3 regions of the Paractinoplanes abujensis genome follow, and region 2 is predicted to be linked to each of the others. Evidence: riboswitches for the same ligand, from Rfam matches in the RefSeq annotation. Region 2 holds a riboswitch; each other region holds the start of a gene.
What was found. Region 2 has a riboswitch for S-adenosylmethionine ahead of BKA14_RS40775 (aminotransferase class V-fold PLP-dependent enzyme). Riboswitches for the same ligand answer to the same signal wherever they lie in the genome.
Positions count from the first base shown of each region.

Region 1: another riboswitch for S-adenosylmethionine. It lies ahead of thrC (threonine synthase); the one in region 2 lies ahead of BKA14_RS40775 (aminotransferase class V-fold PLP-dependent enzyme).
Region 3: another riboswitch for S-adenosylmethionine. It lies ahead of BKA14_RS12335 (GNAT family N-acetyltransferase); the one in region 2 lies ahead of BKA14_RS40775 (aminotransferase class V-fold PLP-dependent enzyme).

Region 1 covers NZ_JACHMF010000001.1:7,267,824-7,271,086, forward strand. Annotated here, with positions in the region: gene BKA14_RS33255 (alpha/beta fold hydrolase) at 1-369, shown strand, start outside; gene BKA14_RS33260 (ABC transporter permease) at 366-1,232, shown strand; SAM riboswitch class I at 1,313-1,435, shown strand; gene thrC (threonine synthase) at 1,447-2,730, shown strand; gene BKA14_RS33270 (GNAT family N-acetyltransferase) at 3,000-3,263, shown strand, end outside.
Region 2 covers NZ_JACHMF010000001.1:8,834,009-8,837,271, reverse strand. Annotated here, with positions in the region: gene BKA14_RS40780 (NUDIX hydrolase) at 1-9, opposite strand, end outside; gene BKA14_RS40775 (aminotransferase class V-fold PLP-dependent enzyme) at 6-1,154, opposite strand; SAM riboswitch class IV at 1,170-1,286, opposite strand; gene BKA14_RS40770 (DUF1684 domain-containing protein) at 1,345-2,145, shown strand; gene BKA14_RS40765 (NAD-dependent epimerase/dehydratase family protein) at 2,115-2,966, opposite strand; gene BKA14_RS40760 (MarR family winged helix-turn-helix transcriptional regulator) at 2,977-3,263, opposite strand, start outside.
Region 3 covers NZ_JACHMF010000001.1:2,758,629-2,761,891, reverse strand. Annotated here, with positions in the region: gene BKA14_RS12350 (hypothetical protein) at 10-165, opposite strand; gene BKA14_RS12345 (hypothetical protein) at 256-648, opposite strand; gene BKA14_RS12340 (50S ribosomal protein L11 methyltransferase) at 645-1,286, opposite strand; gene BKA14_RS12335 (GNAT family N-acetyltransferase) at 1,283-1,921, opposite strand; SAM riboswitch class IV at 1,934-2,047, opposite strand; gene BKA14_RS12330 (PPOX class F420-dependent oxidoreductase) at 2,139-2,543, shown strand; gene BKA14_RS12325 (TFIIB-type zinc ribbon-containing protein) at 2,908-3,263, shown strand, end outside.

The DNA of each region.
Region 1 (3,263 bases), 1.6 Mb from region 2:
GTGCTGGTCAGCAGCCACCTGCTGGCCGAGGTCGAGCAGACCTGCACGCACGCCGTCGTGGTCAACAAGGGCCGCATCGTCGCGTCCGGTCCGGTCGAGGAGATCGTCGGCGACTCCCCGTCGGTGCAGCTGGAGGTGTCCGACGTGCCGGCCGCCGAGCGGGTGCTGGACGAGCTGGGCGTGCGCTCGGTGCTGCCCGACGGGCCGTCCGGGCTGATCGTCGAGATGAACGGCACGCCCCGCTCCGAGGTGGTGGCGTCGCTGGTCCGGGCGGGCGTCGCGGTCGACCGGGTGGTGCCGCGGCGCCGCCTCGAGGACGCCTTCCTCGCCCTGGTCGGCGAGAACTCGCGGGGAAGTGGAGACCGATGAGCGTTGATGTGAGTGCCGGCGCGACCGGCTACCGGCCGTCGCGCACCCTGCCGGTCTGGGCCGAGGTGCGGCGGCAGGCCTCGCGCCGGCGCACCCAGCTCGGGCTGGGCTTCATGGCGGTGCTGCCGCTGATCATCCTGATCGCCTTCGAGTTCGACAGCGGCGGCGACGAGGACGGCGACGGCGGCGCCTTCGGCAGCCTGGTCGACCTGGCCACCTCGGGCGGGCTCAACTTCGCGCTGTTCTGCCTGGCTGTGTCGGCCGGATTCCTGCTGGTCGTGGTGGTTGCGCTCTTCTGCGGCGACACGGTGGCCAGCGAGGCCAGCTGGGGCAGCCTGCGCTACCTGCTGGCGGTGCCGGTCCCGCGGGCCCGGCTGCTCGCGGTCAAGCTGATGGTGGCGCTGGCCTACTCGGCGGTGGCGCTGCTCGTGCTGACCGGGGTCGGGCTGCTCGCGGGCACCCTGCGCTACGGCTGGCACCCGCTGGGCAGCACGATCGCGGCCGAGATCGCGCCCGGCGCAGGTCTGCTGCGGCTGCTCGGGATCGCCGGCTATTTGGCCGTCACCATGCTGGTCGTGGCCGGGCTGGCGTTCTTGCTGGGCACCCTGACCGACGCCCCGCTGGGCGCGGTCGGCGGCGCGGTGATGATCTGGATCCTGTCCAGCATCCTCGACCAGATCACGGCGCTCGGGGTGATCCGCAACGCGCTGCCCACGCATTACAGCGACGCCTGGATGGGCCTGCTCTCCACTCCCGTGCAGACGGACGACCTGGTCAAGGGGGCCATCAGCGCCGTCATCTACGCCACCGTGTGCTGGGGTGTCGCGTTCTGGCGCTTCACCCGGAAGGACATCACCTCGTAGCAGGGGTCTGTCTCACACCTTCGGATCGCGCGTGCCGAAACGCGGGATCCCGTCGTAAGGTGTTGGAAACACAACTGAATACCTCATCCAGAGGGGCAGAGGGATACGGCCCTGTGAAGCCCCGGCAACCACCGTGCAGTCTCGACGACGAGGCCGCGCGCGGCAGGTGCTAATTCCGTCCCCGACCTGGGGAAAGATGAGAGGGAAGGCCTCGATGACGTCTACCGTCAACGCACCCGCTGCTATCTCCGCCTCGCCCGCCAAGGGTCTCGTGTGCCGTGCCTGCGGAGCGGAATACCCGCTGATCGCCCAGCACGCCTGTTACGAGTGTTTCGGCCCGCTCGAGGTGGCCTACGACGCCGACCTCCTCGCGCGGGTCACCCGTGAGCAGATCGAAGCCGGCCCGCAGAACATCTGGCGCTACGCCGGCCTGCTGCCCGCCGGTCAGGACCCGGCGACCCGGGTCACCCTCGACCCCGGCCTGACCCCGCTGGTCAGCGCGCCCGCCCTGGCCGCCGCGGTCGGACTGCGGGCGCCGCTGTGGGTCAAGGACGACTCGGCCAACCCGACCCACTCGTTCAAGGACCGCGTGGTCTCGGTCGCGCTGACCGCGGCCCGGGGCCTCGGCTTCACCCGCTTCGCCTGTGCCTCCACCGGCAACCTGGCCAACTCGGTGGCCGCGCACGCCGCTCGCGCCGGGGCGCCCAGCATCGTCTTCATCCCGTACGACCTGGAGCAGGGCAAGGTCGTCACGACCGCGGTCTACGGCGGCGACCTGGTGGCCATCGAGGGCTCCTACGACGACGTCAACCGGCTCTGCGGTGAGCTGGTCGAGACCGACGAGTTCGAGGACACCGCGTTCGTCAACGTCAACGTCCGGCCGTTCTACGCCGAGGGCTCGAAGACCCTGGGCTACGAGGTCGCCGAGCAGCTCGGCTGGCGCATCCCGGCTCAGGTGGTCATCCCGATGGCTTCCGGCGAGCTGCTGACCAAGGTCGACAAGGCGTTCGCGGAGCTGGTCGAGATCGGGCTGTGCGAGGCGCCCGAGGACGGCTGGACGGTCTTCGGCGCGCAGTCGGCCGGCTGCAACCCGATCGCCACGGCGCTGCAGAGCGGCACCGACGAGATCACCCCGGTCAAGCCGACCGGCATCGCGAAGTCGCTCAACATCGGCGACCCGGCCGCCGGGGCGTACGCGATCGAGGCCGTCCGGCGCACCGGTGGCTGGATGGACTACGCCGACGACGACGAGATCCGGGCCGGCATCCGGCTGCTGGCCGAGACCACCGGTGTCTTCGCCGAGACCGCGGGCGGCACGACCGTGGCCGTGCTCAAGAAGCTCGTCGAGAGCGGCAAGCTCGACCCCGAGAAGGAGACGGTCGTCTACAACACCGGCGAGGGTCTCAAGACGTTGGACGCGATCTCGGAACTGGTCGGACCGACCCACCGGATCAAGCCGTCGCTCAAGGGCGCCCGCGAGGCCGGCCTCCTGGGATGATGACGGTGAGTAACTGACCGTCCGGCGTCAAGTGAGAATTCCATCCCGCGAGGACTTGCGCCGGGTTACCGGGATCGGCAAGATGCTCTCTGCGGGAGGGCGCGGCGCCGTACGCGGCCCCTCACCTTCGAGCTTGGCGACAATCTCTCGAGGGGCCCAACGACCCAGCGCCGGAGGCGTTGTGCGTCCGTTCTCCCGACCAACTTCCGTCCCGTGACGGCGCGATAAATCGCTCGCGTTCATGGCCGCCGCCCGCAAGGGTGGCGGCCATGCGTGTATCTGCCGGTCCTCTGACGTCTTACGAGATCGTCTACGACATTGCGAGCGTTACAGCACATCACGACTGTCCGGACATTCCCTTTTCGATCCGGCGAAACTTCCTCAAGACCTTCGACAATCCGCCACCGGGCGCGCTCATCGAGCGCTATCTGGGCTACCTCGACGACAAGCCGGTCGGCTATCTCGAGCTCAACTTCCCCCAACTCGACAATTTGGACATTGTCGAGCTGGACCTGCTTGTGCTGCCTGAGCAT
Region 2 (3,263 bases):
TTGAGTCATGGGAACAGAATGCCGCACAGCCGGTCGATGTCGTCGTGGGTGGTGCCCAAGCCGAAGCTCACGCGCAGCAGGCCGCCGGTTCCGCAGTCGCCGCCACCGCCGAGGCGCCGCACCAGCGGGTGGGCGCAGAACATTCCCGCCCGGACGCCGATGCCGTGTTCACGCCCCAGCCGATCGGCGACGCCGACCGCGTCGGGCAGGGCGTACGAGACGATGCCGACGCGCGGCTGCCGTCCGCCGAAGAGGGTGACACCGTCGGGGAGCGAAGCGAGCAGCGAACGCTCATGGTCGTCCAGCTCGGCGCGATCGGCCTGCATCAGCGCCTCGCATACGGCGGCCAGAGCGACAGCTCCGATCAGGTTGGGGGTGCCGCCTTCGTGCCGCGCGGGTCCGGTGGCCCAGGTGACGTCGTGGTCGCCGACGGACAGGCTGGCGCCGCCGCCGCGCAGGTACGGTTCGGCCGCGTCCAGCCAATCGCTCCGCCCGGCCAGCACGCCCGCCCCGAACGGCGCGTACAGCTTGTGCCCGGAGAAGGCGACATAGTCCGTGCCCAGTTCGCTCAGGTTCACCGGCCGGTGCGGCGCCAGCTGAGCGGCATCGAGCAGAACCCTTCCCCCGTACGAGTGAGCCACGTCGGCCAGTTCCCGCACCGGCCAGATCTCCCCCGTCACATTGCTCGCGCCGGTCACGGCGAGCAGCGCGGGACCCCGTACGGACTCGAAAGCGGCCCGCACCGCCCGGACCGCCGCGTCGGGATCGGCCGGCGCGGGCAGGCGCACGGGTGACGGCCAGGGCAGCAGGTTGGCGTGGTGCTCGCCGTCGAACACGATCGTCGTGGTGCCCTCGGGCAGCGCGCGGGCCAGCAGGTTGAGCGAGTCCGTCGTGTTGCGCGTGAAGATGACGCTGTCGCCGTCGCGGGCGCCCACGAACTCGGCCACGGTGTCGCGGGCCCGCTCGTATTCGAGCGTCGACCGCTGCGACCGCAGCCCCGCGCCGCGGTGCACGCTGCCGTAATACGGGAGCAGATCCCGTACGGCGTCGGCCGCGGCCCGGACAGCGGGCGCCGAGGCCGCGTAGTCGAGGTGAACGAAACGTTGCCCGCCCACGGTCAGGTCGGCGCCGACGACATCGAGACGGTCAGACACAGCAAGGCCTCCGGAGGCTCGCGCTTGCCTGCGCCCGGCCGGGCGCAGACCTGGTCCTCACCCGGGGCACCCCATCGCGAACGCAAGGGTTGCCGGCCAGCAAGCCGGGGCTACGCGCTGGCACTCATGACCTTCCGAAGAGGCTAGCATCACGTAACTCCTATCGGTCAAGTAGGCATAGGCTGAACGCATGGACGAGCAGCTTTGGGCCGAGTGGCACGCCGAGCACGAGCGCACCCTCGCCGACCCGCATGGATTCCTGGCCGTCACCAGCCTCAACTTCCTCACCGCGACCCCGCAGCGCTTTCCCGACGCCCCCGGCGAGTGGAGCACCGGCCCGGCCGGCCCGGTCGTCACGCTGGCCCCCGGCGAGTCACTCACCGTCGACGGCACGGAGGTCACCGGCCGCCACGAGTTCGGCGTCCTCCCCGAACGCGGCGGCCGCAACGCCACCGCCGGCGACGCCGTCATCGAAGTGGCCAAGCGCGGCGGTTTCGACATCGTCCGCCCCCGCCACCCCGGCAATGCGCTGCGCACCCGGTTCCGCGGCACCCCCACGTACGAGCCCACCGACAAGTGGCAGCTGACCGGCCGCTACGTTCCCTTCGACACCCCGCAGGACGTCACGGTGGGCGCCGCCGTGGAGGGTTTGGAACACATCTACGAGTCCCCCGGCGTCGTCGAGTTCGAGGCCCTGGGCACCCCGCTCTCCCTCACAGTCTTCAACGGCCGCACCCCGGGATCGTTCTTCGCCCTGTTCACCGACGAGACGTCGGGCATCACCACGTACGCGGCCAACCGCAGCCTGGCCATCGCCGAGCCGGCCTCCGACGGCACAGTCACCCTCGACTTCAACCGCGCCACCAACCTGCCCTGCGCCTACACCGACTTCGCCACGTGCCCCCTGCCCCCGGCGGAGAACAAACTCCCCGTCCCCGTCGAGGCCGGCGAGAAAATCCCCTACGAACGCCAGCTGAACGCGGGCTCGTAGCCGAGCAGGCGGCGGGCCTTGTCGATGGAGAGCAGGGTCTCGTGTTCGGTGAGGTCTTTCTTGAGGGGCAGGTCGGGGAAGACCTCAGCCGCCAGGGCGGTGCTGGGCCGGGCCATCACCGTGTCGGCGTTGGCGATCACGAAGATCTCGACACCCGGCTTCCCGTACGCCAGGGACAGCCGGACGGCTTGGGCCCCGTCGCGGGCGTCGATGTAACCCCACGCGTTCCAGCTGCGGTGGTGCGGATCGGCGTCGTACGAGGGGAAGTCCTGGTAGTCGCCGGGTTCCATCACGTTGGAGAAGCGCAGGCCGACCATGGTCAGCGTGGGGTCCCAGCGGCAGAACTGGGCCGCCATCTGCTCCTCGAGGTGCTTGGCCAGCGAGTACGAGGAGTTGGGGCGGGCCGGGTACTCCTCGTCGGCCGGCAGGTACGGCGGCGGCGTGGTCTCGAAGGGCAGGCCGAGCACGGTTTCGCTGGACGCCCACACGACGGTCTTGATGCCGGCCGTACGGGCGGCGGCGAAGACGTTGTACGTCACCGTGATGTTGTTGTGGAACGTGGCCGCGTTGGGGAGCAGGCCGGGGGCGGGGATCGCGGCCAGGTGCACCACGGCGTCGATCTTGTCGTAGCGGTCGTCGACGGCGGTCAGCACGGAGACCGCCTGGCCGAAGTCTGACAAATCGACACGCGTGTAGGACGCCGCCGACGGCGGACCCGGCGCCAGGTCGAGGTTCACCACGTCGTTGCCGTGGTCGAGCAGGTCCTTGACGACGGCGCGGCCGAGTTTGCCGCTGCCTCCGGTCACCGCGATACGAGCCATGCCGACCTTTCTACCCCCGTACGAGATGGGCACGCAGGGCGGCCGCGATCTCGCCCGCCGCCGCGAGCTGTTCGGGGGTCAGCGCGTCGACGAAGAGTTCGCGGATGTCGCGCAGATGCGGCCGGGTCGCCGCCTGGAACGCGGCCAGCCCTTCCGGGGTGAGCACCACCTCGTGACCCCGGCTGTCGGTGGCGCACTCCTCGCGGCGGATCAGCCCGCGCTTCTCCATCCGGCCCAGGTGGTGCGACAACCGGCTGCGCTCCCAGCTGATCGCGGCGGCCAGCTCGGACGAGCGCA
Region 3 (3,263 bases), 6.1 Mb from region 2:
CGGCTGCGCCTACGCCTTTCGGCCGGGCCGGCGCGTGTCGGTGAACCAAACCGCGAACGCCGCCCCCAGCAAGACGGCAGGCCACCCCACCACCCCGATCAGCACGATCAGCAGGGCGACAGCCAGGAACGCGGCCCTGACCACAACCACCGACGGAAGCCTCATCCACCCATCGTCCGCTGTCGACCGTTCGCCCGGCACCGAATCGTGACACCCCGCACGATGTGGTGCTTGTCGCTTTCCGCCCGGCTCCGATCAGGGCCGCTCGTAGCCGCACTCCTCGTGGAGCCAGCGGTCCAGGTAGGCGGCAACCGCACCCGGGACGGGGGAGCCGAGCACCTCGAGCCATTCGGTGGCGGCCCGGCGCATGTGCCGGACCGCGGCCGCGCCCTGGTCCGGTGCTCCGCGGCCGGGGGCGTCCATCTCGTCGGTGAGCGAACCCCAGATCCAGCTCAGGGCGGCCGGGAAGTCGGCGATGGGCTCGCCCGCCGGGGCCGCGCCCAAGGCCCGTCCGGCCAGCCCGGCGAAGTCCAAGCCGGCCTCGTACGTCGCGTCGGGGTCGCCGGCCGCCAGGACCAAGCGGGCCTGCGCGGCAGCGGCGGCCAGAAAGCCCGGCGGACCGGACTCCGGGTAGTAGCCGGCTTTCACGGCCGGGAGCCTGCCGTCGAGACGGGGGTGCGGCGCAGCTCCCAGACGCTGACCGGGGCCTCCGGTCCGGTCAGCGGGTGCCAGGCCCGGTGCATCGGCAGGGTGGCGGTGAGCACCCGGCGACGCGACACGGCCGGCACCGAGCGGATCGGCAGAGTGTCGGCGGCGGTGGTGCGTACGGTGGCCGCTCTGGTGTGCCTCAGCACGAGGCGCAGCGTGTCGAGGCCGTCGGCGCCACCACCCACGTGCAGGTGGCGCTGGTCGGGCTCGACCGCCTCCAGGGTGGACGCGGGGCGCTGCGGCGGATTGACGGCGAGCAGGTCGGCGTCGAGCTCGTCCAGCTCGCGGAAGTCGAGGCGAAGGACCTCCACGGGCTGCACACCCAGGGTCTCGGCCACGTTGCGCCGGGTCAGCTCGACCGCGGCGGGATCGGAGTCGATCGCGATCACGTGCCGGGCGCCGGCCCGCAACGCCGCGATGGTGATCAGGCCGGCGCCGCAGCCCGCATCGATCACCGTACGGTCGCCGCAGTCCTGCAACGCGGCCGCGAGCAGCGCCGAGAACCGGGAAGGCGCGTGGACGCCGGGCGCCAGGGGCAGCGTGCGGCCGAACTCGAACCAGGACCGCCAGTCCCTCATCGCGCTGAGTCCTTGCGCTGCCCCGTCCTGGCGGCCAGCCGTTGCCGCAGGTGGGCGCGGCAGGCGGGCCATTCCGGGGCGATGACCGAAAAGATCGCCGAGTCGCGCAACCGGCCCTCCTCACCCGGCACCCACGACCGTGACCAGCGGCGCAGGACGCCCTCGAAGGTCGCGCCGGTCGCCGCGATCGCCGCCCGGGAACGAACGTTGCGCGCGTCGGTCTTGAGATCGACCCGCTCGACGCGCCAGTTGTCGAAGGCGTTCGCGAACAGCAGCAGCTTCGCCTCGGTGTTGATGCCGGTGCCCTGCGCCGCGGCGGCCAGCCAGGTGAAGCCGACCTCGATCGCATACAGGTCACCGGTTTCGGGGCGGCGGCGCGGATCCCAGTACGCGGTGGCTCCGACGGCCCGGCCCGTGTCCAGCGCGATCTGCGCATACGGAGTCATGGTCCCCTGGGCCGCCCGCCCGAGCTGCTGGTCGATGTAGTCGTCCACCTCGCCGGGCTGCGGCACCCAGGTCCAGCCGAACGACCCACGATCACCGGCGGCCGCCGCGGCCAGGTCGGCCGCGTGCGCGGGGGTCAGCGGCTCGAGCCGTACGAGGGAACCTTCAAGGACAGGCCGGGGCAGAGTCACAGCGCACTCCCGAGTCGTGGTTTGCCCGGCACGCTGCGCGCCGGACCTGGTCATCACCCGGAGCACCCACCCACCACAGGGGGTTGCCGGCCAGCGAGCCGGGGCTTGACGCTGGCACTCGTGACCCGTCGGACCATAGCAGTCCCACGCCGACGCGAATATTCGGCCACCCGCCGACGAACCCACAATGCCCATAGGTTGGGTAGAGTGTGCGACCGTGACGTCTGAAACCCGGATCATCCCCGACGAGCTCCTCGACCTGCTGGAGCGGCCCCTGATCGGTCACCTCGCCACCGTGCGCGACAACGGTACGCCGCAGGTCAACCCGATGTGGTTCAGCTGGGACGGTCAGTTCCTGCGCTTCACGCACACCAACTTCCGCCGCAAGTTCCGCAACGTCACGGCCAACCCCGCCGTCTCCCTCTCGATCGTCGACCCGGCCGACCCGTATCGCTATATCGAAGTACGAGGCGTCGTGGAACGCATCGACCCCGACCCGAACGGCGACTTCTTCGTCGAGCTGGCCGAGCGTTACGACGCTCCGTTCGGCACCAAGCCCCCGACCGACGCCCCGGACCGCGTCATCTTCGTGGTCCGCCCAACAGCCATCGGAAAGCGCTGACGCCGGCTCGGTATCCGCCTGTGCCCCGCGCACCTGCCTGGCGCCGCTCGCACCCGCCCGCGCCAGGCGCACCCGCCCGGCACCCGGCGCACCCGCCCGCGCCAGGCGCGCCCGCCCGGCACCCGGCGCGCCCGCCCGGCACCCGGCGCGCCCGCCCGGCACCCGGCGCGCCCGCCCGCGCCAGGCGCGCCCGCCCGGTGCCGCTCGCACCCGCTGAGCCCGCGGCCCCACTCGGCCATCCGAGGTATCCGCTCAGTCGGCCTCCCCCGCCCAAGCCCGTCCTGCCAACGAGTCGTCGTCGCGGGCCTACCGGTCGGCGTTAATCAGGTCGCCCTGTCGGTGGCGGGGTGGATAGCGTCGCGGGGTGAGGCGCTATCGCTATGTGGGGCCGGCGGACATCCAGGAGTCGGCCGGCCGCGTGGAGCCGGTCCGTCTCGACGCCGCGGGACGGCTCCCGGACGAGCCGCTGACGTTCGTCGTCGGGGTCGACGGGTGGCTCAAACTGGCGCCGCGCCGGAGTGAACACGTCGTTCTGGCCGATGGGCAGGACGTGCTGGCGGCCGGTGAGATGACATTCGACGGCGAGCGGCGGGTGGTCGAGGTGTCGAACCAGTCGACCGGCTACTGCCCGGACCCGGACTGCTGGCCGGCCGTGGCCGCGGCACTCGACCGTCTCGGCACAGCCCACCCCGGCGGCTTCACTCATGAGCTGACCTTCCG